2 regions of the Fictibacillus sp. 5RED26 genome follow, and region 2 is predicted to be linked to the other one. Evidence: a T-box and tRNA genes for the amino acid it is inferred to sense, from the RefSeq annotation. Region 2 holds a T-box; the other holds one or more tRNA genes.

Region 1 (17,309 bases), 1.5 Mb from region 2:
TCCCTTGCTCTCCGCCAGATACATACTCTCTAGCTCAAAAATCTGGCCCGTTGGTCAAGCGGTTAAGACACCGCCCTTTCACGGCGGTAACACGGGTTCGAATCCCGTACGGGTCACCACTTATACATAACGATTTTAAATATGGAGGATTAGCTCAGCTGGGAGAGCACCTGCCTTACAAGCAGGGGGTCGGCGGTTCGAACCCGTCATCCTCCACCATAAACTTTTATATCATATTTAATATCATCGCGGGGTGGAGCAGTCTGGTAGCTCGTCGGGCTCATAACCCGAAGGTCGCAGGTTCAAATCCTGTCCCCGCAACCAATTTTATTTCATGATCAAAGTCGAGATTACTTCTTGACCATGAAATATCAGTAGCGCCCATAAGGTGCAACCAATTTTATTTCATGTAATGGACTCGTGGTGTAGTGGTTAACATGCCTGCCTGTCACGCAGGAGATCGCCGGTTCGACCCCGGTCGGGTCCGCCATTTTTATTTAAACGGTGGCTTTACAACACCAAGAATTTTTTCTTGGCTCGATAGCTCAGTCGGTAGAGCAGAGGACTGAAAATCCTCGTGTCGGCGGTTCGATTCCGTCTCGAGCCACCATTTTTTTTTGCCGGTTTAGCTCAATTGGTAGAGCAACTGACTTGTAATCAGTAGGTTGGGGGTTCAAGTCCTCTAGCCGGCACCAGTTTTTTCTTCCTGAATTGGAACAAAAAACTTATTGAAAAACAGGGTGATTATGTTTTATAATAAAACCTGTCTTCATTCGTGGAGGGGTAGCGAAGTGGCTAAACGCGGCGGACTGTAAATCCGCTCCCTCCGGGTTCGGCGGTTCGAATCCGTCCCCCTCCACCATCTTTTATTCCTTATATAGGGGCATAGTTTAAAGGTAGAACGAAGGTCTCCAAAACCTTTGGTGTGGGTTCGATTCCTACTGCCCCTGCCAATTTTAATACTGTGGCGGTCGTGGCGAAGTGGTTAACGCATCGGATTGTGGTTCCGACATTCGGGGGTTCGATTCCCCTCGTCCGCCCCATTTAAATTTTGGGCTATAGCCAAGCGGTAAGGCATCGCACTTTGACTGCGACATGCGTTGGTTCGAATCCAGCTAGCCCAGCCATTTTTATTTTTATAACATAAGATGATTTTAACAACATATTATAAGTTAATTAAATGTTTGCGGAAGTAGTTCAGTGGTAGAATACAACCTTGCCAAGGTTGGGGTCGCGGGTTCGAATCCCGTCTTCCGCTCCATTTTTGTTTTCTGGCGGCATAGCCAAGTGGTAAGGCACGGGTCTGCAAAACCCTTATCCCCCGGTTCGAATCCGGGTGCCGCCTCCATAATTCCAATTCAAAAAGATTCAAATGCCGGTGTGGCGGAATTGGCAGACGCGCACGACTCAAAATCGTGTTCCTTCTGGAGTGTCGGTTCGACCCCGACCACCGGTACCATTTTACTTAACTTAACATTTAAACTTAAGACTTCTCACCTTTGTGGGGAGTTTTTTTATTTGCTTTTAAACTTTATACTTCAATTAACGATGAATATATTCAAGTTACGAAAGGGTACTGATCAATGAGAGATTTCTTCAATAAAATGAAAAATGATCAAGGCATTATTTTAAATGATGTTCAAAAGAATGCTGTTATGAAGACAGAAGGACCCCTTCTATTACTTGCTTCACCTGGTTCTGGAAAAACAACCACAGTCATTATGAGAATCGGTTATTTAATTATGGAAAAAGGAATTCATCCTTCTCGTATAAAGGCTGTTACGTTCAGTAAGGCGTCAGCCAATGATATGAAAGAGCGTTTCGCAAAATTTTATCCTGATCTTCCTTCTGTGGACTTTTCGACCATTCATAGCTTTGCTTTTGAGGTAGTCAGGAATCATTATAGAAAGTTGGGTATCCCTTTTACAATTATAGAGGGTGATCACGATTCAGATGAAAAAGCAGGATCGGGAGGAAACTTTCAATACAACAAAAAACTTATGCTGAGGCATTTATTTAAGTCTGTTGTAGGGGAGAACATAACCGAGGATCAAATGGATGACCTGACTACCTATATCAGTTACATTAAAAATAAGGTGATACCTATCGAACGGTGGTCAGAGGTTTCTTGTGATGTATCGCAGGCTGAAGAGATATTTAAACAATATGAAGAACTCAAGCGTTCTGATCCGCATCATGTATTGTTAGACTTTGATGATATGCTCACGATGAGTAACGACATATTAGAAAAGGATAAGAAGTTGCTAAGTCACTATCAAAACCGATATGACTATTTCTTAACGGATGAAAGTCAGGATACGTCGCTTGTGCAGCATTCCATTATAGAAAAAATGGTTTCTACTCATAGAAATTTATGTGTTGTGGCCGATGATGACCAATCCATCTATAGCTGGAGAGGTGCTGAGCCTTCCTATTTACTTAAATTTAAGGAAAAGTACAGTGATGCTTCTATTTTGTTTATGGAGCAGAACTATCGCTCATCTGAGGATATCGTTAACGTTGCTAATTCGTTCATTAAAAGAAATAAAAATAGATATGAAAAAAATATGTTCACTCAAAATCCTTCGCAGCAACCGATTGAAGTGAAACATCTCGTGAATTTTAAGGAACAATCAAAATACTTGGTCCAGGAACTTAATGACGATGTTCATCTAAAAGAAATCGCCATCTTATATCGAAATAATTCGTCATCCATTGGTTTGATGAATGATTTTGATCGTGCAGGAATTCCTTTTTATATGAAAGATGCCGATAATCGTTTCTTTTCACATTGGGTGGTTCAAGATATATTGAATTTTATGCGTATGGCCTTTACCGATAAGCGGCCAGACATTTTAGAAAAAATTCATTTGAAGTTTAATGGTTATATAACCAAGCAACAGATGCTAGCTTTAAAGCAATTGAACAATAACGATTCTGTATTTGATAATCTGCTAAATCATGTGAAATTGCAGGAGTATCAAGTTAAACTTCTGAAGACAAGTAAAGAAACGTTTAAAGAAATGAAAGATATGAAGCCTCTTGGAGCTATACGGGTGATCAGAGATGGTTTAGGTTACGATAAGGCAATTGAAAAGATCAGTAAGAGCCTTGGCTTTCGAATGGATTATTTAGTGGGCATCTTAAACACACTAGAAGAAATTGCAACAGATCTTGAGAGCCTTCAGGATTTTGCTGAACGCTTAAAACACCTCGAAGTTGTTTTGAAGACAGCAAAAAAGAAGAAGGGACATGAAGCCATAACACTTTCTACTTTTCATAGTGCTAAAGGGCTCGAATTTGAGAAAGTGTATATGATTGATGTAGTGGATGGAATCATACCATCTAAAGAAGATCGCACGGACCATCTATTGTTAGAAGAAGCAGCTCGGTTATTTTACGTAGGGATGACTCGTGCCAAGAAACAATTAACCTTAGTTACGTATCCATATCGAGATGGGAAAAAAGTTGAAGAGTCTGTGTTTGTTACGGATGTAAAAAACATATTAGATCCGACAAGATTGATGAAATCTGAACCCATAAAAAAGCAAGTGAAAAAGATAAATGGAGTTCCTTACAATCCGAATAGTATTAAAAAGAAGGAAGAATTACAAGTTGGTCTCACCATTACTCACCGTGTATTTGGACCTGGAGAAATAACTGAGCTCAGTGAAGAATTCGTGACGTTAACCTTTCAATCCAAAGAAAAGAAATTATCAATCAGCGCCTGTTTAGATATGGGACTATTAGAGCCGTTGATTCACACTTAATATACATTTTTTTATCTAATCTTACATTATAACAGGACTTACTACCTTATTATTATTTAATATTTTACAATTTTCTGATAAATAAGAAGGATTTATTCTTGTCTCTTTCGAATAATACATTCTAGTAGAAGTGAATACCTGTTCATTTTTACAGAATGTATTTATTTTTGGGGAGAACGGGGGTAAAGGGATGAACGCTTTTCGTTTGTTTATGGCAGAAATGGCGAAGTTGGCAGGTAAAAAGGGTCTGCTGATCTCAGTCATTGCCGCGTTGCTTGTACCGGTCGTCTATGGTGGTATACTTCTATCACCAAAATGGGGACCGTATGACAACTTGTCGAACTTGCCTGTTGCGGTAGTCAACAAGGACAAGGGTGCATTATCGGACGATGAACCGATCAATGTAGGGAAGGATCTAGTAGCAGACTTAAAGAAAGGAAAAGATCTCGGGTGGGAATTTGTAAGTGCTGAGGAGGCTAAAGAAGGCCTTGATAGTCTGGAATATTATATGGTTATCGAGATTCCTGAGGATTTCTCACAAAGAGTAACAACCGTTTTAAGCGATAATCCAGAAAAGCTTCAACTTACGTATATCCAAAACGAAGGGTTAAACTTCATGGCAGCACAAGTGACAAGAAGTGCTACTGAAAAGCTAAGAGAAAAACTAGGGGATAAAATTACAGAGAAGTATGCGAACAATATGTTTGCCAGTCTCGGTGATGTATCTGAAGGATTTCAATCAGCTGCAGATGGATCTGCAAAATTAAATACAGGGATGACAGATCTTCGTGATGGAACAAACACACTTTTGCAATCGCTTACAAATAAAGCTGCTGACATTTCAAAGCTAGCAAGTGGAGCAAAAGAACTTCAAAATGGTGTCGGACAAATGGCAAGTTCTCTTTCAGCGAAACAGCCGGATATTAGTAAACTAGCTAACGGTTCATCGCAACTAAGTGCTGGTACGAAAGAACTGCTTTCGTCCCTTCAATCTAAGTCGGGTGATATTTCGAAGCTCGCGGCAGGTTCAGCTGCAGCAAATGAAGGAACAGGACTTTTATTACAAAATTTAAAAGATAAACAATCAGGAGTTGAAGACTTAGCGGCAGGTGCGCGACAACTTGGAGACAGCATACCGCAACTAAAAGCAGGAACCACTGGAATCTTAACAGGGCTAAAAGGTGTTCAAACAGCGATAAAGAATGAAATCGCTCCCGGAACACAACAGATCTCACAAGGTGTGGCTCAAGTGGCAGATGAATCTGCAAAGCTAGGTGCGGGGCTGCAAGGATTATCAAGTGATCTAAAGGCATACTTAGAGCAACACCCTGAACTTGCAAATGATTCAGCTTTCATGACGATCTATGGTAAGAGCCAGGCTATTACGGCAGCTGCCACTGATCCTGCAAAAGCACAAAAACTCCAGGTGCTAAGTCAAGGAGCTGCAAAAATAGCAGGAGCCTTCACGACAAATGCTGAACCTAATCCAATGTCTGTGGCTGATGGGGTAAATCAGCTAGTGGCCGGCCAAACGTCAGTGGATAACGGGGTTGTGACATTAAGTCAAAAGGTGCCTCTGCTTCAACAAGGGACAGCGTCTATCGAGAGTGGCTGGAACACGATGGTAGGTAAGGTAGGAGAGCTGCACGCAGGAACTTCGCAGATTGCAGCAGGAAACCAATCGGTCAACACAGGTTGGACATCTCTTACGAATGGAGCATCACAGCTTAATGATGGTGCAACTCAAGTATCCGCTGGTAACTCTTCTGTTGAAAAAGGTTGGCGTGATCTGACATCCGGTGCAACAAAGATTAACGCTGGTATGTCACAAGTTAGTGATGGAAATGCAACAGTTGAAAAAGGCTGGGGCGACTTAACGGAAGGTGTTACAAAATTAAATGATGGTGCAGGGAAATTAAATGATGGAAGTAACGAGCTATCATCTGGCCTTAAGGATGGTGCCGAAAAAACAGGAGCGATTAAAGCGGCAAATGATAAGAACTTGAGCATGTTTTCTTCTCCTGTTGAATTGAAGAGTGAAACGGTTAATAAATATCCACTCTATCGTGATTCAACAGCTCCTTATGTTCTTTCATTAGCGTTGTTTGTGGGCATCTTAATCATGTCTATGTTCATCAACTTTAAGAAGCCTGAAGGAATTTCAGCATTCTCTTGGTTTGGTGCTAAATTAATGAACCTAGGTGCAATTGCTGTTGTACAGGCATTACTTCTTTCGACAGTCGTTTTACTTGTCTTAAATGTGAAGACTGGAAACCCACTGGGCTTTATAACTTTTGCGGTTTTTGTAAGTTTAGTATTCACAGGAATTGTCTTATTGTTTGCGTCGTTAGGAAACATCGGACGTTTTATTGCGTTCGCTTTAGTGATCTTACAGCTTTCAACGACGGGTGCTAACTTGCCGATCGATATGCTGCCAGAGAACCTGCGTGCATTAAGTGAATTCTTGCCGTTCACGTATTCAATAGCAGGGTTTAAAGCATTGATCTCATTAGATAGCACAAGTTCTGCTTTTTCAAATGTGGGTGTGTTGTTCATCTATCTATTAAGTTTTAGTTTATTGTCGATCGCAGTCTATATGTTTTCAAAAACAAAAAACCAACCGAAAAATCTAGATTTAGCTGGCTGATAATCATTTCATAGTGTAATAAAAAGTTCCTGGCACGCTTTGCCGGGAACTTTTTTTTGAATCTTCTTCTTGTACACTGAATATGTAGGTGTAAAGGAGGTTATTTCTCTGATGTATAGAGACCGGCGTGCCACAGTCTGCCTGATTTTAATTACCGTCTCCTTCGTTTCAATCCTCTTTATTACGGCTGATATTTTTCACTACATGCATATGATTAATGGGCTGATGATTAGGCTTTTTGAATCTTTTCGCTTGTTAGTGGTCATGATTATCCTTTTTGTATTTTCTATACTTGTATTATTTCGATATTTATAGATAGGATAATATTCCCCTTTTTTAAGGGGTTTTTATTTTTATGAAAAAGCATATTGTTTTTTTAAGAAAATAAAATAGTTCCAAAGCCATACATATCTCATCAAAAGGGGGAGATTTTATGAAGTGGGAATTATCGATGCTTAAGAAGAAGTGGGTCTACTTTAGCTTAATGGCGCTGGTTTTAGTAGCAATTACCGCTTTTTCATCGCACGCAATAGGTTACAACAAAGCTTCTGTTCTTCTCAAAGATAAAAAAGTTGTAGCAGGTGAAATTGATGGTGAGATCAAAGAATGGAAGAAAGAGTTAGAAAGTATAGAAGAAAACGTTGAAGCGATGGAAGAAGAGGAAAGCAGTAAACAAGCTGATTTGGAGGGGCTTCAAATACGGTTTGATGAAGTTACTGAGATGGTAGGCCAAAAAGAAGCGATTCAAAAAGAAGTGGATGAGTTAGGTACTCAAGTAAATGCAAAGAAAGATGAATTGAAAAAACTTAGCGGGGAGATCGCAAATAAACAAAATGAACTTGATACATTAAATAATGGCATTCTAATTAAGAAGAAGGAGCCACGAACATTAGTAGCCGGCGTTTTTATAGTGGGTAAAGACATAGCTCCAGGGAGATATAAAGTAGAACCAGTGAATGGGTTTGGAAATTACTTTGTGAACGGAGGAAGTAAAGTCAATATCATCTTAGGAAGAGGGGATGACCTGTTTCTTCCAGAATATGTGTTTGAATTGGATGAAGGGGATGAGATTGAAGCAACATTGTCCGTGAGATATACGTTAGTAGAGTAATAAAAATATTTAGGCAGGCGAATTTTTTAAAGAAAGTTTAAAGAACTTGTCATAAATGTCCTACATGTTGCTTATATATAGAACAAGTTAGTTGTAGGTTTTAATGCAGGGCTTCGTTGATCCAATGAAGCCCTGCATTTTTTTGTTTTATAAAGCGCAATTATTATATATTGAGAAGTTTGCCTATTTTATTGAAACTTTTACACGATATATTCACCAATTTCTCCATTATATTGACGAGTTTGTATGCTATATCGACGAGTCTACATCATTCGACATCAGCTGTATTTAATAATAAATTGTAGCCAAATGAGCTTTTTGTATTTAAACAACTGTTTAAATCACCTGAATCTCAGCATTCCCACCATTCACTTGAGTGAACATCTTGGCCATAGATTCCAAGAGTTCTTGAGCTTCACTCTTATCCATAGATGGCTGCAGGTACACGATATGCAGTGCATTCTTAACACTCTCATCCACCATCGTGCGTTTAGAATCAACGATTGGGCTTCCAAAGGCACCAACCTCGTCTTTAGACAGTAACTTACCTTCCATATTCATCTCACGTCCGTTTAATCCTTCATAGGTATCTTCAGCGTCACCAAGATCAATCTGCACGTCACCTTGAATCTTATCTAGGTTATAAAGACCGATCGGTATACAAAATCGAATAGAGAAGAAGTTGTTTACATCGACGCCAGAGTTGATCGGGGGTAGGTCCTTGCCGCTTAACACCCGTCGCAACAATGCTTCTGAAGCGGGACGATATCGGGAAGGATCAATTCCTAATGACTTGAACACTTTTCGATATTCTGCGACACCAGGGTAATCGGCAGCATTTTTTTCTTCAAGTCGCAAGGATTCTGTAAATAGCTGGAACCTGCCTTTAATCATTTGCGGTGATTCGCTAATCGCGATATTATGGTATGTAATTGTGCCTATTTTAAAATTCGGGACAAGTTCGTTTAGTTTAGGATTAATTGTGATCATCATGTAACCCCGTTTCTTATTTATGTAATTGTAGTTTATCATAATTGTGGAAAATAAATGTAAAGGAGGGATATGCGTGACAAGTGCCCAGTTGAAGGAAGAGATTGTTGCATATAGTAAAGAAATCGGAATCGACAAAATTGGTTTTGCACATGCTGATGTATTTGCTGAGCTCAAAGAACGTCTCCGATTACAGCAAGACCTTAACTATCAATCAGGATTCGAAGAAAGTGATATAGAAAAAAGAACAGAGCCTGATCGGCTTTTGTCGGGAGCTTCCAGTATTATTTCGATCGCTCTTGCATATCCCTCCAAGATGAAAGATGCTCCCAGAAGTGTTCGAGGAGAGCGGAGAGGAATTTTTTGCAGAGCATCATGGGGTAAAGATTACCACCATATATTAAGAGAAAAGCTCTCATTACTAGAAGCTTTTATTATAGAAAAAATTCCAGGTGCCACTGTGAAATCGATGGTAGATACAGGAGAACTGTCTGATCGTGCTGTAGCTGAAAGGGCGGGGATCGGATGGAGTGCCAAAAACTGTGCGATCATGTCTCCGGAGTTTGGTTCTTATATGTATCTCGGAGAAATGATTACAAACATCTCGTTTCCTGCAGACACTCCAATGGAAGATCAGTGTGGTTCGTGTAACAAATGTGTCGATGCATGTCCGACTAATGCTCTTGTACAGGGAGGACAGCTTGATTCGTCTAAATGTATCGCCTTTTTGACGCAAACGAAAGGATTCCTGCCTGATCAGTATAGAGATAAGCTCGGTAACCGTTTATATGGATGCGATACGTGTCAGACAGTTTGCCCTGAAAATAAGGGAAAAGATTTTCATCATCATGTGGAAATGGAACCTGACCCAGAGATTGCAAAACCTCTTTTAAAGCCATTGTTGTCTATGAGCAATAGAGAGTTCAAAGAAAAATTCGGCCATGTTTCGGGTAGCTGGAGAGGGAAAAAGCCTATTCAGCGAAATGCGATTATCGCTTTAGCTCATTTTAAAGATGAAAGTGCAATTCCAGATTTAGTTACGTTGCTCCATACTGATCCTCGACCAGTAATAAGAGGAACTGCAGCATGGGCCATTGGTAAGATTAGCGGGAAAGATGCGGAATTGGAACTATTATCTGCAAAAGAGCGTGAAAAAGACGATTTGGTCACGTTAGAGATTGAAAAGGGACTGAAAATGGTCCGAAATCAAGAAATTTAGTAATCGCATATGTTTGAAGTGTCCGATATAGTAAGGTCAAGTAATGAAAAGAAGGGATAATTATGTGTCAGATTAAAACGTTACTCTATTACGAAGAAATGGAAAGCGTAATCGGACCGTTAACAATCATTGCAACAGAGAACGGAATCTGCCGTCTCGATTTTGGTTCAATGGAGGATAACCTTCCAACTTTACGTTCATGGATGGCGAAACATTTTATTAAGGGAGAACTTATACACTCTCCAGAACGATTGGATGATGCCGTTCAACAACTGCACGCTTATTTTGCAGGCAACCTGCATGAGTTTAGCGTGAACTATGATTTATTTGGTACCGCTTTTCAAAAAAAGGTATGGAACCAGCTTACGAGTATTCCTTATGGCGTAACTTGTTCGTATAAGGAAGTGGCTCAAGGCATTGGTGCACCTAAGGCTGTTCGAGCTGTAGGCAGCGCGAACAACCAAAATCCCGTACCTGTTTTTATTCCATGTCACCGAGTGATTGGAAGTAATGGAGCACTTGTAGGCTATGGTGGGGGATTAGATAAAAAAGAAATATTGTTATCGATCGAACAGAATAGCTGCAAGAAGACATCCTAGAGAGCCCTTAAAGGGTTCTTTTTTTTGATATCCCACTCATATGTTAGTAGAAGCAGGAGGGATGTCTGATGTGGATGGAAACACTTAAAGCTTATATCCAAAACCAATCTCAATGGATGATACATGCAGATGCAGACGGACGAGGTTACTTTTTACGAGAAGAACAAGAGAGCTTCATTCGAAAAAAACAAATGTATACCGATAGAAATGCGTTTATTGTAAACAATCAAACGAACGGAAGTGTCTTACGAACGACGGAGTCCGAAGATAAGGTTCAGGTAGATTATTTGGTGCATTATAGTTTCTTAATCAAACACGGGTTTGATTTCTATGTGGAAGAGATCTCTCAAGAGCGACGTGCTACTTTTCAAGATGGTGATATGAAAAGCGATGAACCTGTCAATGTCGAAGGAAACTACAGAGAGCTTCCGAAGATCGAGCGGGAGAACGAATCGATCGCACCAACGAAGGGCGGTTATGATAGACTTGCTGCTGTACGTTATGCAGAGAGATGGTGGAATACGTTTAATCCGGCTTATAAATCTTTTGAAAATGATTGCACGAACTATATTTCTCAAAGTCTTCATGCAGGTGGCATACCGATGACTTCTCAATCTATTAAATCGAAGGGCTGGTGGATGCGAAATAATTCTTGGAGCTATAGCTGGTCAGTAGCCAATGCGATGAGATGGTATTTGAGCGGCTCAAAATCTAGTCTTCAAGCACAAGAGAAATCTGCAGCGCATCTTCTATTGCCGGGAGACGTAATCTGTTATGACTTTGATGGAGATGGCCATTATCAACATACGACGATTGTGGTCGCAAAGGATCCTTCTGGAGAACCACTCGTAAATGCTCATACAACAAATAGCAGAATGAGATATTGGGGCTATGAAGATTCAACGGCGTACACAAAACGCATTCAATATAAATTTTTTCATATTCTTTAAGAAGAAGCTTGCCTTCAGAGAGTGATATTCCAAAAAAAGTGCTATAATAAGTACTTGTTGGAATATTGTTTTTGAGGTGAGCTTTTTGGCTATACATGTTGTTTTATTCGAACCGTTAATTCCTGCAAACACAGGAAACATCGCACGTACATGTGCAGGAACTGGTGCACATCTGCATCTTATTCATCCACTTGGATTTTCTTTAGAAGACAAATACTTAAAGCGTGCTGGCCTTGATTATTGGGAGCATGTAAAATTGTCTCATCATGATTCATTGGATGCTTTTTATAATGAATACCCAGACGGGGAGTTTTACTATATCACCAAATTCGGTGAACAGACGTACTCAAATTTCGATTACTCTGATTCAGAGAAGGATATTTTCTTTGTTTTTGGAAAAGAAACGAAGGGACTTCCGCGTGAAGTGATCGATGCGAACATGGAGAGGTGTCTCCGTATCCCGATGAATGAACACATTCGTTCATTGAACCTATCGAATACGGCAGCGATCTTAATCTATGAAGCGCTGCGTCAACAAAGTTTTGGAGAGTTGAAATAAGCTTACTGTGAGCGGTTGATTTCCGTTTCAGGTGCTCGCTTTCCGTGGGGCAGGCGGTGAGCCACATTCGCAAGTTTCACTTATAAGTGTCTCACCTTTCTAGTTGCAGCGGCTAGCCCCTCGAGGTCAAAAGCTAAATGATTTAGAAGGCAAAGTGCGCCTTCCTTGCTCATTCACCTTTTGCTTGTCGGGGCTGAACGAGCCACTTCCACTTTTCGCACTGCCCGCCTGTCCCACAGGACAAGGAAGCCTACGTCAGCGACACATCGCACGAAGAAAATTTGAAGTTCAATTTTCGAGGAGTCTCCCACCTTACACTCCAATCAACTTGTCAATGATGTCCTACCTTTGAGAGAAAATAAAAAAACGTCCTGATGAAAAAGGGACGTTTTTACTTCCATATGTACATGGATTAGTTTTTTCCAGGACGATCGTTATAGCCTGCTGTAAAGATGGCAGTCAGGAAGGCGAGCATCACGAGTAGGATGAGGATAAAATCCATTTGAACTCCTCCTTTGAAAGTAGTATTATTCTTTCCAGTATCTTTCCTCATTATAAATGAAAACGGTTTTCATGGGAATGTATTTCTGCTGAAATTTAACAATTCGAGGGGATTCGTGCAAGTATAAATGAAGAAAAACGTATATATGACAGGGTATCTTCCCTTGTTTTCTATTATTCTGTTCAGTTCGGGGTTTGCCATTTACTTTGAAAGACTTTTTATCGATAAGCTTACATACTTTGGTGTGTACCAGGGGATGCAAGAATTATTTGAAGATCATGTGATTCACCTATCGATCGGCTTTTGTTTGTTTCTGTTGTTCTTTATGATATTTGCTGCTCTTAAGCTGCTGTCTGACACGTTAACGCACCTCAGTCTGTTCTTTTTTTCAAAAGATACGGAAGGAACACTGCTTCAGCAAGGAAAAGGGGGAAGCTGGTACTTTTTTGTTGGTGGTATGCTTGCGATCGCGCTGAACCATTCCGTGCTGCTGATAGGTGTCGTTTTTATTGTTTCATCTCTTTTGTATTTTTTTCAATTCTTATTGCGGATCAGTTCAAGTTTATCAACGATAGGTATCATGGGAATGGTATTTCTGCACTTATTCTTTTGGACAGGTTTCGGGCTGCTTGTTGTTTATACGGTTATGCGTTTGTATAACGCGTTCGTGGCAGCAATTACCTGAATGGTTATCTAGTTCGGAAATTGTAGTCTCGCGGAATTATCTCAAAAACTAGCGGGATAAATAAGATATATCGGTGAATTACGCTAGATTACTTTTAAATACCATTTTATCAGTATACAAGTGCTAGCTAAAACCCTGCCACTATTGTAGTAACGGTTTTACTTATGAGGTGCAAGCATTCAAATCACAGGGCAATCACAATGAAAATCACGACATTTTCTGCACCAAAAAAGGCTTAGAGAGTTTTCTCTCTTAAGCCTTTTTTACTTTGTTTCATTATTCAACAATCGCTTCCAGTTTGTTGTGATAATACACCTTTATTTCTTACGTCTTCGTTCTAAAAATATTGGTGCCATATTTAGTAAGATAGAAGCAATTGTCAAAAACCATAATATCTTTGCCATACCAGGTACTACATCCGATAAAGCCGCCCAATCTTCCGCTTTTACCCATTGAGATACATAACTGTAATCTGCACAAAGTGTTAATGCTGTAAATGATAATCCTAACGCCATAGCGAGCTTATAATCTTTACCTGATGCATACATATAAAGATTTATAAAAGTTACAACTATTGCAATAACCCCAAATATTACCCACATAACTACTCCTCCAACTATTTTTTTTATTTATAATGCATGCTTCATCTCAATTTTGATGTGCTTTTATCATAATATCTCGCCAAATCATGACTTCGGGAGATTCACTCTCAATAGACCGAAGACTGCTTGGTGTATCTCGTCCAACCCAAACGCCTGCTGTATAACGATCTGTCAGCCCGATAAACCAAAGGTCGCGCACGTTATTTGTTGTTCCTGTCTTCCCGCCAATGTACGTTGAACCCTTGAATCGAGCATCTCTTGCAGTTCCTGAAATCGTAACGGCTTGGAGCATCTCACGCATCACGTTATTTGTTTTTTCACTCCACACAGAAATAGGTTGCTCTTTCCAAGCATATAACACCTTTCCGTTCTTATCTTTTACAGAAGTGATCAACCTAGGTTTTACATAAGTCCCATCAGAACTAAAAGCAGTATACGCACTTGTAAGTTCTAGCGGCGAAAAGCCTTTTGAAAATCCGCCAAGTGCACTTGCGAGCTGATAATCTTCTCTCGTTAAAGACGAAAAGTTAAATGGTTGCAAATAAGAAAACGCCTTATTTACTCCAGTTTTCCTTAGTGCTCGGACAGCCGCTGTGTTGATCGAACTCGCCATCGCTTTTTTTAAGGAGACTGTACCGTAAGATGCCCCTCCATAGTTGTTAGGACAATAGTTGCCTTCACAAATTCTTGAAGCAGAAATGAGCGAGTGTGATTTTGCGCCGAATACTTCAACATAGGGGGCGTAGACGAGAAGTGGTTTTATGGAAGAACCCGGCTGTCTTTTCGCTTGATGAGCTCGGTTAAATTCTTCTAACGCAACATTCTTTCCGCCAACTATAGAAACGATCTGTTTTGAAACATGATCGATAATCACGACAGATCCTTCTACGTCGTTATAGGGCAACCTGCTATTCACAGCACGCACTGCTACTTTTTGCAGCTTAGAATCTAATGCAGTCTCAACGATAACACCGCTTGTTAATAGCTGATCTCGTTTTATCAGAAGCTCATCTGCTGTCAGCCCTTTATTAGCAGGAGCGGCCGCTAATAAACTTAGAAGTTCTTCTTTTACGTACCCTACAATTTCAGGATAGGGAACGACAGACTGTGAAACGTTTAATTTAATGTGTTGTTTAAGTGATGCTTCATAAGTGGCTTCTGTTATGTATCCTTGCTCCTTCATCTTCAATAAAATCCACTTTTGCCGTTTCAATGTGTTCTCAAAGTTTGTTAAAGGATTATACAACTTTGGATTGTTTGGAATGGCTGCAAGCAGTGCTGTTTCCGCTACGGAAAGTGAACCCACTGGCTTACTGAAGTAATATCGACTAGCCTTTTCGATGCCATATACGCCATTTTGAAAATAGATCGAGTTGATATAAAGCTCTAAGATTCTCTCTTTCGATAATTGTTGTTCGATTCTGTAGGAGATTAATAGCTCTTTTAATTTTCGGTCATATGTACGTTCGTGTGTTAGGAATAGATTGCGTGAGAGCTGCTGTGTGATCGTACTGCCGCCCTGCTGAACAGATCCTGCTGTAGAATTCGTAATAAAAGCTCGGGCTATCGCTTTTCCATCGATTCCATGATGTTGTATAAAATCCTGGTCTTCCGTTGCGATGAAAGCTTGGCGCACAGGTGCAGGAATTTTGTTGTAATCAAGATAAATGCGGCTCTCATTACTCTTGAACTCATAAAGAAAGTCTCCGTTTCGATCGAGGAGGCGACTGTTTTCAGCTAATTTCATATTCTCCACTTGAGCAAGTGAAGAAATCGCTTTTTGAAAAGGAATATAGTTTTCGTGTTCATTTCTTAAACCCATAAATGAAAAGAACACGATACTGAGCAATAGTAGCACTGTAACAAGGCCAAGCTTTTGATTCATAAGGCTTTCTCCGTTTCAAAACATAAGGATAAACATATTTTACCATGACTATGCAAATGGGGATTCCAACTTTTTTAAATAAAAATCGCTATACAAACAGAATGATTACGGACATCCCCGCATAGAGTAGATTAACACTTGATGGAGCCAATACAATCAAGGAGGTACTCATGGATATTTTATCAAGAATCCAACTGCATCGTGAAGAAGAACAGCGTTTAGCCTGGGAAGGTACCTTCGCTGAATACCTTGATATTTTACGAGATCGGCCATTTGTTGCCCAGTCTGCGCATTCAAGAGTATACAACATGATCAAAGATGCTGGCATTTCAGAAAAAAATGGTCAAAAGGTGTATCATTTTTTCAGCGATCAGATTTTTGGATTAGAAGAATCAATCGAACGACTTGTTGAAGAGTATTTTCATCCTGCTGCTAAACGCCTTGATGTTCGTAAACGTATTTTACTGTTGATGGGACCAGTATCCGGTGGTAAATCCACTTTAGTTACAATGCTTAAAAGAGGATTAGAGTCATACACAAAAACACCTGCGGGAGCAGTTTATGCGATCAAAGGTTGTCCGATGCACGAAGATCCACTGCATCTTATTCCACAGCACTTAAGAAAAGAGTTTTTTAATGATTATGGTATTCGAGTAGAGGGAAGTTTATCTCCTCTTAACACGATGAGGCTAGAACACGAATATGACAATCGCATTGAAGATGTTATGGTAGAGCGAGTATTCTTCTCAGAAGATAAGCGAACAGGGATCGGTACGTTCAGTCCCTCCGATCCAAAGTCACAAGATATCGCTGACTTAACGGGAAGTATCGATTTCTCGACGATTGCAGAGTATGGATCAGAATCAGATCCACGGGCGTATCGCTTTGATGGAGAACTGAACAAAGCTAACCGAGGAATGATGGAGTTTCAGGAAATGCTGAAGTGTGATGAAAAATTCTTATGGCATCTCCTCTCTCTTACGCAAGAAGGAAACTTTAAAGCAGGAAGATTTGCACTTATCTCAGCAGATGAATTAATTGTCGCGCATACGAACGAATCAGAATACAGGTCGTTTATCGCGAATAAGAAAAACGAAGCCCTGCACTCAAGGATTATCGTAATGGGCGTTCCGTATAATTTAAAAGTTTCAGAGGAAGAAAAGATTTACGCCAAGATGATTTCAGAGAGTGATATGTCTCATGTTCATATTGCGCCGCACGCATTAAGAGTGGCCGCAACATTCTCTGTGCTAACAAGATTGAAGGATTCGAAGAAACAAGGAATGGATCTTTTAAAGAAAATGCGGTTGTATGACGGTGAGATCGTAGAAGGATTCAACCACGTTGACCTTGAGGAACTGAAGAAAGAGTTTGCTGATGAAGGGATGTCTGGTATCGATCCGCGTTATGTTATCAACCGAATATCATCAGCGATCATTCGCAAAGAAACACCTTCTATCAACGCTTTAGATGTTCTGCGTTCATTAAAAGACGGGCTTGATCATCATGCATCCATATCAAAGGAAGATAAAGAGAGGTTTATTAACTTTATCTCGGCAGCTCGCAAAGAGTACGATGATATTGCGAAGAAAGAAGTTCAAAAAGCGTTCGTTTACTCGTACGAAGAGTCTGCGAAAACGCTTATGGACAATTATCTGGATAATGTGGAGGCGTATTGCAATAAAAATAAATTACGCGATCCGCTTACTGGTGAAGAGATGAGTCCTGATGAGAAATTAATGAGATCGATCGAAGAGCAGATCGGAATCTCTGAGAATGCGAAAAAAGCA
Region 2 (9,295 bases):
GATAATATAACAATAATCCGTTTCGTTTTCAACATAAAACTTAACATTTTTAATTATAATTTGTTTAATGTTCGGTTTTCATCTTCTTTAAGCAATGAATAGATGAGAAGATCATCAAATTTGCCACACGTAAATTCATAATGTCTGAGCAATCCTTCTTTAACAAAACCTATATTCTCTACTAGTTTTTGTGATGGAAAATTATCAGGTTCAATCAGTGCTTCAATCCTTTCCAGTTCCATGTGTTGAAATCCATGTATTACAACAGCTTGCAACGCTTCTTGTGCAATACCCTTACCCCAATATTCTCTATTCAGTTCAAATCCAACTTCTGTTCGAAAATGCTTTTGTGTCCTATTTAGAAATCCACAGCTTCCAATGATTGTATCTGAACTTTTTAACGTGATTCCCCACCTTATCCCTGTATGTGCTTCTAAGATGGATTCATACCATTCTATTTCTCCATGTACATCCTCGACTGTTTGGTAAGGTTCGAGGCCCATATGTTTTACAACTTCAGAGTCCGATAGATAAGAAAACATATCCTTCGCATCATCCAGAGTTACCTTCCTTAAGATCAAGCGGTTCGTTTCAATTATAGGATGATCACTCATCGCATTCATGTCCTTTCTTTAACGAATTGTCACAGAAATCAATTTGCTTAGTTCCGCATACAAACGGTTCTTCATATCTTCCAACTCATCTTGAGACGGTCTTATTTCATCTGCAAACATCTCTTCTCTATCTACCCACCATACAGGACCTTTTACAGGTGAGTCGTTTTCTCTTCGAGGAAACAAATGCCAGTGAAGATGTGAATCACCATTTCCTAATAATTCATAGTTTAATTTTTCAGCATTAAACGCGTTATAAACCGCTTCAGCTACTAAACTCATCTCATTTAAGAATGTCTTCTTCATATCTGTCTCTAGAAAATGCAGTTCTGTCTTATGTTGTTTTGAAAGAAATAGCGTATACCCATTAAAATATTGATGATCTCCAATCACGACGAAACCTGTCTCAAGCTCTGCAACAAAATAAGGATTTGTTCCGTTTTGGATCATCTCAATCCGTTCACATATTAAACAACCTGGATGAGTCATTCTTATGACCTCCTTCAACTTTTATAGTTTAACATAATTTTCCTTTTGTCTGTTTATTATGTTTAATCTTGTATGTAGTTCCCATAGCGCCGTTTTGTTGCTATCCCACTTTAAAGCGGAGACAGCTTCTTCATAGCTAACCCATTTGTAGGCAGTGTGCTCTTTCGATAGATTCAATTTCTGATCATAGACTTCTAAACCAAATGAATACTCCGGTATAACGAACACTTCTTCACCCCAAAGAAAGTGACCTACTACGTGTTCTACTGGCAAAGAAGTTTTTGAATCTAAATGGATTAACCCGCATTCTTCACCTAGACCTGTTTCTTCAAAGGCTTCTCTCCTGGCAGACTGTTCAGGGGTTTCACCCATTTCCCCGCCACCAGCAATCGCTTGCCAGTAACCCATATCTGAACGTTGTAAAATTGCATATTCAATATCAAGTTCTCTAAATACAAAAGGAATAACCAAAACCTGGTAAGGCGCTCTCATTCCCATCAACTCTCCTCCTGCATGTTCTATTTTTGTAACACTTACAAGCGGTAATTCTTCGAAAACTAGGCTATTATAATAATACACTTATTTTTGTTGGGGGCTTTATTTTGGAAATGAATCTTTTACAAGAAGCAACAGAATTTATCACTTCCTGTTATCAGGAATTAAATAGAACGCAGATTGAGATTGATGATCGAATTTCAGAAATCGCACAAGAAATTGAGTTAATAGGTACATACAGTCACTTAGCATTTGAAATTGATTACGGCGCAAAAGTAGCGTGGAGAAACAGCAATCGATGTATCGGAAGATTGTTTTGGGACCAGATGACCACGTTCGATCAAAGACATGTTGAAACAGAAGAAGAAATCTTTATGGCAATCGTAGAGCACATGAACTATGCGACTAACCATGGACGAATTCGGCCAACAATAACCATTTTTCCTCCCAAAACTAAGAAACACCATGCGCGAATATGGAATCATCAATTGATTCGATATGCTGGGTATCAGACAGAAGCTGGAATTATTGGAGATCCATCATCTGTTGAATTTACTGAAAAGTGCATAGAGCTCGGTTGGGAACCCAAATACGGAAAATTTGATATCTTGCCCATTGTAATTCAAGTAAATGATAACGTTCCTAAGTTATTTGAACTTCCAAAGTCTTCAACGCTAGAAGTAGAGATACGTCACCCTGAATTTGATTGGTTTCAAGATCTTCAACTAAAATGGTACGGTGTTCCCCTCATTTCAGATATGGCTTTAGAGATTGGCGGGCTCCGTTACACGGCAGCTCCTTTCAATGGATGGTATATGGGGACTGAGATCGGTGCAAGAAATCTAGCTGATGAAGATCGTTACAATATGCTCCCACAGATTGCTTCATGCATGGGCATAGATACGAAAAGTTCGATCTCTTTATGGAAAGATAAAGCGCTTGTTGAGTTAAACATCGCAGTGCTTCATTCATTCCGAGAAGATGGTGTTAGTATTGTAGATCATCATACAGCAGCTCAACAGTTCAAAAAGTTCGAAGAAAAAGAGTCAGAGAGTGGCCGAAATGTAACGGGTAACTGGGCGTGGCTCATTCCACCTATGAGTCCTGCAACAACTCACATTTTTCATAAACCTTACAAAAATGATATCGTAAAACCCAATTATTTTTACCAGCCTAAACCGTATTCGAAAGAAAAATAGACGATATAACAAAACGTTCAGAACGTGTTTTCTGGACGTTTTTTCATATGATTTGCTAATGCCCAATATAATAGTGAATAGGATTTCGTTTCTCCGAAAGGAGCTGTTAGGATGTCGATCAAACCGCAGCAATTAAAGCAAGGCGATACTATTGGAATTGTAACATTGGGTAGCCCGCTCGAAGCGAACATAATTAATCAAGGAATCACAATGTTAAAAAATATGGGTTTTCAGGTGATTGTAGGAGACTATGTATACGCGACGAATGGTTTCTTGTCAGGAACCCCACAGCAACGTGCTTCAGATTTGATGAAGATGTTTCAAAACAATCAGGTGAAAATGATTCTTCCAACGCGAGGTGGTGTGGGAGTAGCAGGCATTCTACCCTATCTCGATTACAATATTATCAGAACCAATGCGAAGATCATCTCAGGTTACAGTGATATAACCATTCTCATAAATGTGCTGTATCAACTATCGGATCTCGTTACGTTTCAAAGCTTGATGCTCTTGGATTTCCGGTCCGGTACTCCTTCTTATAATTTCAATCAATTCTTTAATAGCATCACCCGAACAACTGCACCATGGCAGATCATGAATCCATCAACTATTCCGCTTGTAAGTAAAGTTGCAGGCAACGTTACAGGAGTTATTGTAGGTGGAAACCTAACATCGTTCGTAGATTGTTTAGGAACACCTTATGAAATTGATACCAAGGGTAAAATATTATTTCTTGAAGAAACTCACGAGCCCGTAAACACCGTCTATAGATACTTAAACCACTTAAAGCTCGCAGGTAAATTTGAAGATTGTATCGGAATCATCATAGGAGAATGTACAAAATGTGAACCTGCATATGGAGTAACATTTGAAAATGTAATCGATGAATTTCTTGTTCCACTCGGCAAACCACTCATGACCAATCTAACAAGTGCTCACGGCTATTATAAAGCGGCGATCCCACTAGGTGTAAATGTGAACATGAATACGGTGAATCGTACTTTAACTGTTATGGAGCCGACGGTTATACAATAAATAGATTTCTCATTCTTATGTATATTAGAAGGATGAGTCGTTGTGAACTCACTTGAAACTTTTAACTATTTGAATATAGTTTCATAAAAAAACACAAGGCTACTTCTCGATAGAAAGTAACCTTGTGTTTAACTGTTTTATCAATTGCTCAATCACAAAACAAATCATGTTTTTCCAAATTCATCTTGCTATATGAACGATTTAGAACCTCTTTTGCAATACCATTACCATGATGATACTTTTCAACATACATAGCTTTAACTATTCGTCTTACTTCAGATTTCGATATTTCTTGTTCTGTTTCCTGTTTCATGAATAGATGAAGAGGTACATCTACGCCATCATCATGTATAGGTGGCTGAAAATAGAGAAAATCCTCCACTTTATAAAAGCCATTTTTCATAAAGAAGTTCGTTCGCTTTACGCAGTCTTCTTTTTCTTTTTAGCTGTGTACCATCTCTTGCGTCTCAGTCTCAAGAACGATTGCTTTTAATGACTCATTTCCAGCATGAATACTATCTTGTTGTAGAACTTCTTCAATCTTTTGAAGAGATTTTGCTCCTAACCCTTTACTTCTTATTTGAGGATTTGTTACTAGATACACGATAAATCCTGCATTTACGTCAGCTAAATAGTGAGCTGTAACAACACTGATTAACTCATCTTCCAGATATCCAACTAGAAAACGATAATGATTTGGCCGGTTCGCTTCAGCATTCTTCAGACTTTGAAGAAAAACCGATTCTGGTTCCCGAACCTCAATCGGAAAAGAGTTGTGATACAAAGTAAGTGCTCCTTTCAAATTTTCTTGATTTGAAAAAGCCACTTCTTTCCAAGTGATTTCCATTTTTGATAACCGCCTTTTTCCTTTTAAAGCAAGTTAAAATATCTATTACTTTATTTATTCAATGTAATTTTGACAAACTTTCGCTTCCCAACTTGAATGACCATACCCTCAGATAAGATGAGGCAAGAACTTGCATCTTCCACTTTCTCATTATCTACTTTAACACCACGGTTGAGGATCATTCTACGAGCTTCGCTTTTTGATGAAAGCATCTTCAACTCAACAATTAAGTCTATAATTGACATTTCTAAAGGGCCGTCCCATTGAATGACCGGAATATCAGATGGCAGAGAGCCTTGTTGAAACACGGAGATAAAATGCTTCTCTGACTCTTCCGCTGCTTCTTGGCCATGGTAAATGCGGACAATCGTACGAGCTAGAAGCATCTTTGCATCACGTGGGTGAAGCTTCCCAGTTGCAACATCTGACTTTATTGTATCAATCTCTTCTTTGTCTAAGTCCGTTACGAGTTCGAAGTACTTGACCATCAGCGTATCTGGAATGGACATCGACTTTCCGTACATTTCATTGGGAGCTTCATCAATACCAATATAGTTTCTCTTGGATTTAGACATTTTTTCAACGCCATCTAAACCTTCTAAGAGGGGCATAAGCATAGCAACCTGCTTTTCTTTTCCAAATTTCTCTTGGTAGTGTCTTCCCATTAGTATGTTAAAGTGTTGATCCGTTCCACCTAATTCAATATCACAGTCTAACCTAACAGAGTCGTAACCTTGCATGAGCGGGTAGAAGAATTCGTGCAGTGAGATCGGCTTTCCTGTTGAGATACGCTCATCAAAATCATCCCGCTCCAACAGTCTTGCCACTGTAATTTTACCAGCAAGGTTTATTACATCTTCAAAATTCAGCTTAGAAAGCCATTTAGAATTGTAGTGCAGCTCTACTTTTTCCATATCTATGATTTTTCCAAACTGTTCGAAATATGTTTTCGCGTTGTGCTCCACTTCTTCTGTTGTCAATTGTTTTCTCGCAACAGACTTTCCTGTAGGGTCACCGATCTTGCCTGTAAAATCTCCAATGATCAATTGAATGACATGACCGTTTTGTTGAAACTGTCTTAACTTATTCAACACCACTGTGTGACCAAGATGTACATCTGGTGCTGAAGGATCAAGTCCAAGTTTAATTTTCAGTGGACGATTCTCTAAAATGGACTTTGCTACTTTTGTTTCTAACTCTTCGGTAGGGATTATATCCTGAACGCCTTGCTTATAGATTGCCATTTGCCTCTTCACTTCATTTTGCTGTTGCTCTGTTAGTTGTTCTAAAACTGGAATCATCCTTATTTCCTCCTCTAATTATTGTAAAAACCTAATCTTCAAGAAATTATAAAAAGACCACATCCCTATAACACAAGGGACGTGGTCTAAATTTACACGCGGTACCACCCTAATTGAAGAACAAATATTCTTCCACTCAAGTTAAATAACGGTTTTCCCGTTCTTCGTCTGTTTCTAATATAAGTGACGAAGAAAGCTCTTGGAAATGTAATTCACATGATCTTTGTACTGATTCACACCAACCACCAGCTCTCTAAAACAGGGAGATCATTGCTACTGCGTTTCCTGTCATCGCATTTTTTTATTAAATTTAAAAGTCGTTCTCTCGAATAACTCTTCTTAGCAAGCCTGAGATTAATTTCTGCTCTTCAACGGACAAGGAAGAAACGACTTCAACCTCACCTTCATGAAACCTTGGATACAGTTCCTCCATCACTTTTCTGCCTTTATCGGTCAGAACAACACACGTGATGCGTCGATCGCGATTATCCACCTTACGAAAGCATAATTCTTTTCTTTCCAATGTATTCGTAATGTTACTTATGGTTGCTTTTGAAACTCCAGCGGATAATGCTAGTTTTTTTGTTTCAACGGATTCCCATATCCACAGATCATACAGAATAGAAAATGACGTCCAAGATAACCCATGCTTTGCTAATACTTCTCGCTCCATCTTATTACGCAATCCTTGAGCAGCTCGATACAGATTTGTAACCACTGTAATAGAATGCAGATTGAGTGATTCGATCGGTGCTTTAGTCAATTGATTGATGGTGTCCTTCTCTTCCGGCAACAATTCACCGTACTCATCAAAAGAATAGATATGATCCACTCCTTATCAATTTTCATAATCGTTAGCATTGAAACGATAGTAACAGATAAAAATAGTAAATGCAAGATGTTATTTAATTCAAACTGATCTTCTTTTCCTATAGGGTTTTCCATACTTCACCAACACATGCCATAGAAGTTTCAGCTCTTGTACTATTTCTTTCTGCGTTCCTCTGTAGCTCCATGTCACTGGATTTCTTGTTAAATCCATTACAGCTTCACCTATAAGATGTGCATCTATCACTTGATTTTTCGCGATTCTTTTTGCTAAGGACGGCATTTCAGAACCTCTAAAATCTGAAGGGACCTGATCTACAGACAATTGAAATCCAGAATGATAATAAAGCTTAATATCATATTTTGCACAAAGACTTGTAAGCGTAACTCCGACCTTCGTTCCAATAAATGAGGGGTCTGCAACAAGAATTTCCACATCTTCTTTTAATACAAGATCACCGTGAACTTGTGCTTCGATATAATGATTTAGATTTCGATACACTTGTTTTTTAGCTGGGTCTTCAAACGGTAATTTTATTTTTTGAACAAGATGCTGGACCAATGAACCTATCATAAGATTTGATTCTCCGAGCGCATAATCTCTCGTGAAGATTTCCTCAAATAATGCTGCAAGTATCATATCGAACTCTCTAATAGTCCCTTTTTCTTTTGGATTTTGATGAGAATCAAGGTATGTAAAAGTAGCTCGTTTTGAAACTTCAGGCTTGAGTAAGAAGTAGCACGAACCAAACCGTGGCGCTGGCCCATCGGCATGCATCATAATGTTTAACGCACCATATTTTGCTCGCTCATTAAGGGTCGTTCCTTTTATCTGGTAAGCTCCTCCAAATAATTGTTCTTCCCACCGATCACGCAAACCTCCGGGATAGGCAGATACACTTCCGTTTGAAAGCAACGATTCAAACTGACTCTTGTATATTCCTTCTTGATGTAACGCTTCGGCAATACAATTCATTGAAGAGTTTGGCCGATCCGGATGAAAGTGAAGAGCGATTCGGGCATGCTCTTTAACATTATGGACTGCCTTATGAAATACATCAGTGGTTATGTTAGACATTCTTAATAAATGTTGAATCGTCGCTTGAGCATCGTCCTTATGTTTTGCAGCATAACGCTCAACATAATCTATTGCAGATTGTTGTGCTCCAGTTAATTTCATATAATAATCTCCGTTTCCGTCGGTAAATGATGTTATTCAAGAACCAATAAAGTGACTCTTCACGCTCATGAATAGTGGTTTAGCTTTAAGGAATATATTTTATAAAGGAGAGGATCATTATGGGTTATCGAAAAAAGAAAAGAATTACAGGATCTCGAAGCTTTAGGACTCCGAGTACATTTCCTCTCATCTTACTTTTGGTGATTCTGCTATTCTCTGCTATAAGTTTATTTTTATCTTCGACAGTATTTCAAGATCACCTTGTTCTGAGGGAGCTTTTCCTTTTTTTAGCTATGTCTCTGCTATTATTATTTATTGGCGTTGTTGCCAGTTATTTAAGAATACACAACTGGATAGAACGCCTACTTATTCTGGTTGTAATCATTGGATCCATTACAGCTGCGATTGGTTTTGCACACACCGTATTTCAACTCTACGAAGATATTGGTGACTATGAAGCTAGAAAATTCAACGTGATAGAAGGAATTCCTTCAACCTTAACGTATGGCTCGAAAAATGGTCCTGACTATGTCTCTTCCATAATGATTGATAATAAAAAAATTAATGTAGCACACTTGAATATAACGGCTAAGTCTTATAAAGATCATTTCAAAGGCAAATCCATTCGATTAAAATACCTTTCTCATAGTAAGTTTGCTGTAAGTATAGAAAAAAACGAATAAGTATTTCACATGTGATTTTGAACTAAAAAAAACACAGCCCTCTTTAGAGAAGCTGTGTTTTCTTTATTCACTGGTTTTAATACTAATGCAGAACCGCCTACCATACCCATGTTTGTAGTTTCAAAATACAATCATTACAGATTCTTTTTTCTGCTAAGCTCTTATGCGATTTACAGCAACAAGCATTAAGAATGATATACCAATAACACTTCCTACCCACATCCATGCAAGATCCATATTTCCTGATTCGATCGCGATATAGATTGCGGTGGATATCGTCTGTGTTTTTCCAGGTATGTTTCCGGCAAACATTAATGTTGCACCAAACTCACCTAATGCGCGAGCAAAACTTAAAATAGCACCTGATGTGATAGCTCTAACAGATAATGGAACAGAGATTTTTCGCAATACATCCCACTCGTTGGCTCCATCTACTCGCGCTGCGTTTTCGATGTCTGCGTCAATAGATTCAAACCCCGCTTTTGCGGATTGATACATGAGTGGAAATGCCACAACTGCAGACGCAATAACGGCTGCCCACCATGTAAATATAATCGGCTGATTAAAGAGCCACTCTACGAGCTGTCCCCCGGGACCATTTCGACCGAACAAAACGATTAACAA

The links. A T-box is a leader RNA that pairs with one kind of tRNA and senses whether it is charged. The one in region 2 lies ahead of tyrS (tyrosine--tRNA ligase), so its partner is inferred to be a tRNA-Tyr.
Region 1: it encodes a tRNA-Tyr, which carries the amino acid that the T-box ahead of tyrS (tyrosine--tRNA ligase) is inferred to sense. The anticodon was not compared.

Annotation. Positions count from the first base shown of each region.
Region 1 covers NZ_JACZDU010000001.1:340-17,648, forward strand. The annotation lists tRNA gene IHV10_RS00015 (tRNA-Ser) at 1-17, shown strand, start outside; tRNA gene IHV10_RS00020 (tRNA-Glu) at 45-119, shown strand; tRNA gene IHV10_RS00025 (tRNA-Val) at 144-219, shown strand; tRNA gene IHV10_RS00030 (tRNA-Met) at 248-324, shown strand; tRNA gene IHV10_RS00035 (tRNA-Asp) at 415-490, shown strand; tRNA gene IHV10_RS00040 (tRNA-Phe) at 535-610, shown strand; tRNA gene IHV10_RS00045 (tRNA-Thr) at 620-695, shown strand; tRNA gene IHV10_RS00050 (tRNA-Tyr) at 778-862, shown strand; tRNA gene IHV10_RS00055 (tRNA-Trp) at 880-953, shown strand; tRNA gene IHV10_RS00060 (tRNA-His) at 968-1,043, shown strand; tRNA gene IHV10_RS00065 (tRNA-Gln) at 1,053-1,127, shown strand; tRNA gene IHV10_RS00070 (tRNA-Gly) at 1,187-1,261, shown strand; tRNA gene IHV10_RS00075 (tRNA-Cys) at 1,274-1,348, shown strand; tRNA gene IHV10_RS00080 (tRNA-Leu) at 1,375-1,459, shown strand; gene IHV10_RS00085 (ATP-dependent helicase) at 1,584-3,770, shown strand; gene IHV10_RS00090 (YhgE/Pip family protein) at 3,961-6,417, shown strand; gene IHV10_RS00095 (coiled-coil domain-containing protein) at 6,851-7,528, shown strand; gene IHV10_RS00100 (B3/B4 domain-containing protein) at 7,865-8,521, opposite strand; gene queG (tRNA epoxyqueuosine(34) reductase QueG) at 8,595-9,737, shown strand; gene IHV10_RS00110 (methylated-DNA--[protein]-cysteine S-methyltransferase) at 9,800-10,336, shown strand; gene IHV10_RS00115 (amidase domain-containing protein) at 10,405-11,286, shown strand; gene trmL (tRNA (uridine(34)/cytosine(34)/5-carboxymethylaminomethyluridine(34)-2'-O)-methyltransferase TrmL) at 11,372-11,845, shown strand; gene IHV10_RS00125 (DUF5366 family protein) at 12,475-13,032, shown strand; gene IHV10_RS00130 (hypothetical protein) at 13,350-13,634, opposite strand; gene IHV10_RS00135 (transglycosylase domain-containing protein) at 13,681-15,519, opposite strand; gene IHV10_RS00140 (PrkA family serine protein kinase) at 15,690-17,309, shown strand, end outside.
Region 2 covers NZ_JACZDU010000001.1:1,520,158-1,529,452, forward strand. The annotation lists gene IHV10_RS07930 (GNAT family N-acetyltransferase) at 54-614, opposite strand; gene IHV10_RS07935 (HIT family protein) at 633-1,103, opposite strand; gene IHV10_RS07940 (NUDIX hydrolase) at 1,125-1,595, opposite strand; gene IHV10_RS07945 (nitric oxide synthase oxygenase) at 1,712-2,797, shown strand; gene IHV10_RS07950 (S66 peptidase family protein) at 2,909-3,832, shown strand; gene IHV10_RS07955 (hypothetical protein) at 3,981-4,235, opposite strand; gene IHV10_RS07960 (GNAT family N-acetyltransferase) at 4,275-4,679, opposite strand; gene tyrS (tyrosine--tRNA ligase) at 4,730-5,980, opposite strand; T-box leader at 6,053-6,281, opposite strand; gene IHV10_RS07970 (MarR family transcriptional regulator) at 6,291-6,803, opposite strand; gene IHV10_RS07975 (DUF3626 domain-containing protein) at 6,891-7,988, opposite strand; gene IHV10_RS07980 (hypothetical protein) at 8,108-8,671, shown strand; gene modB (molybdate ABC transporter permease subunit) at 8,825-9,295, opposite strand, start outside.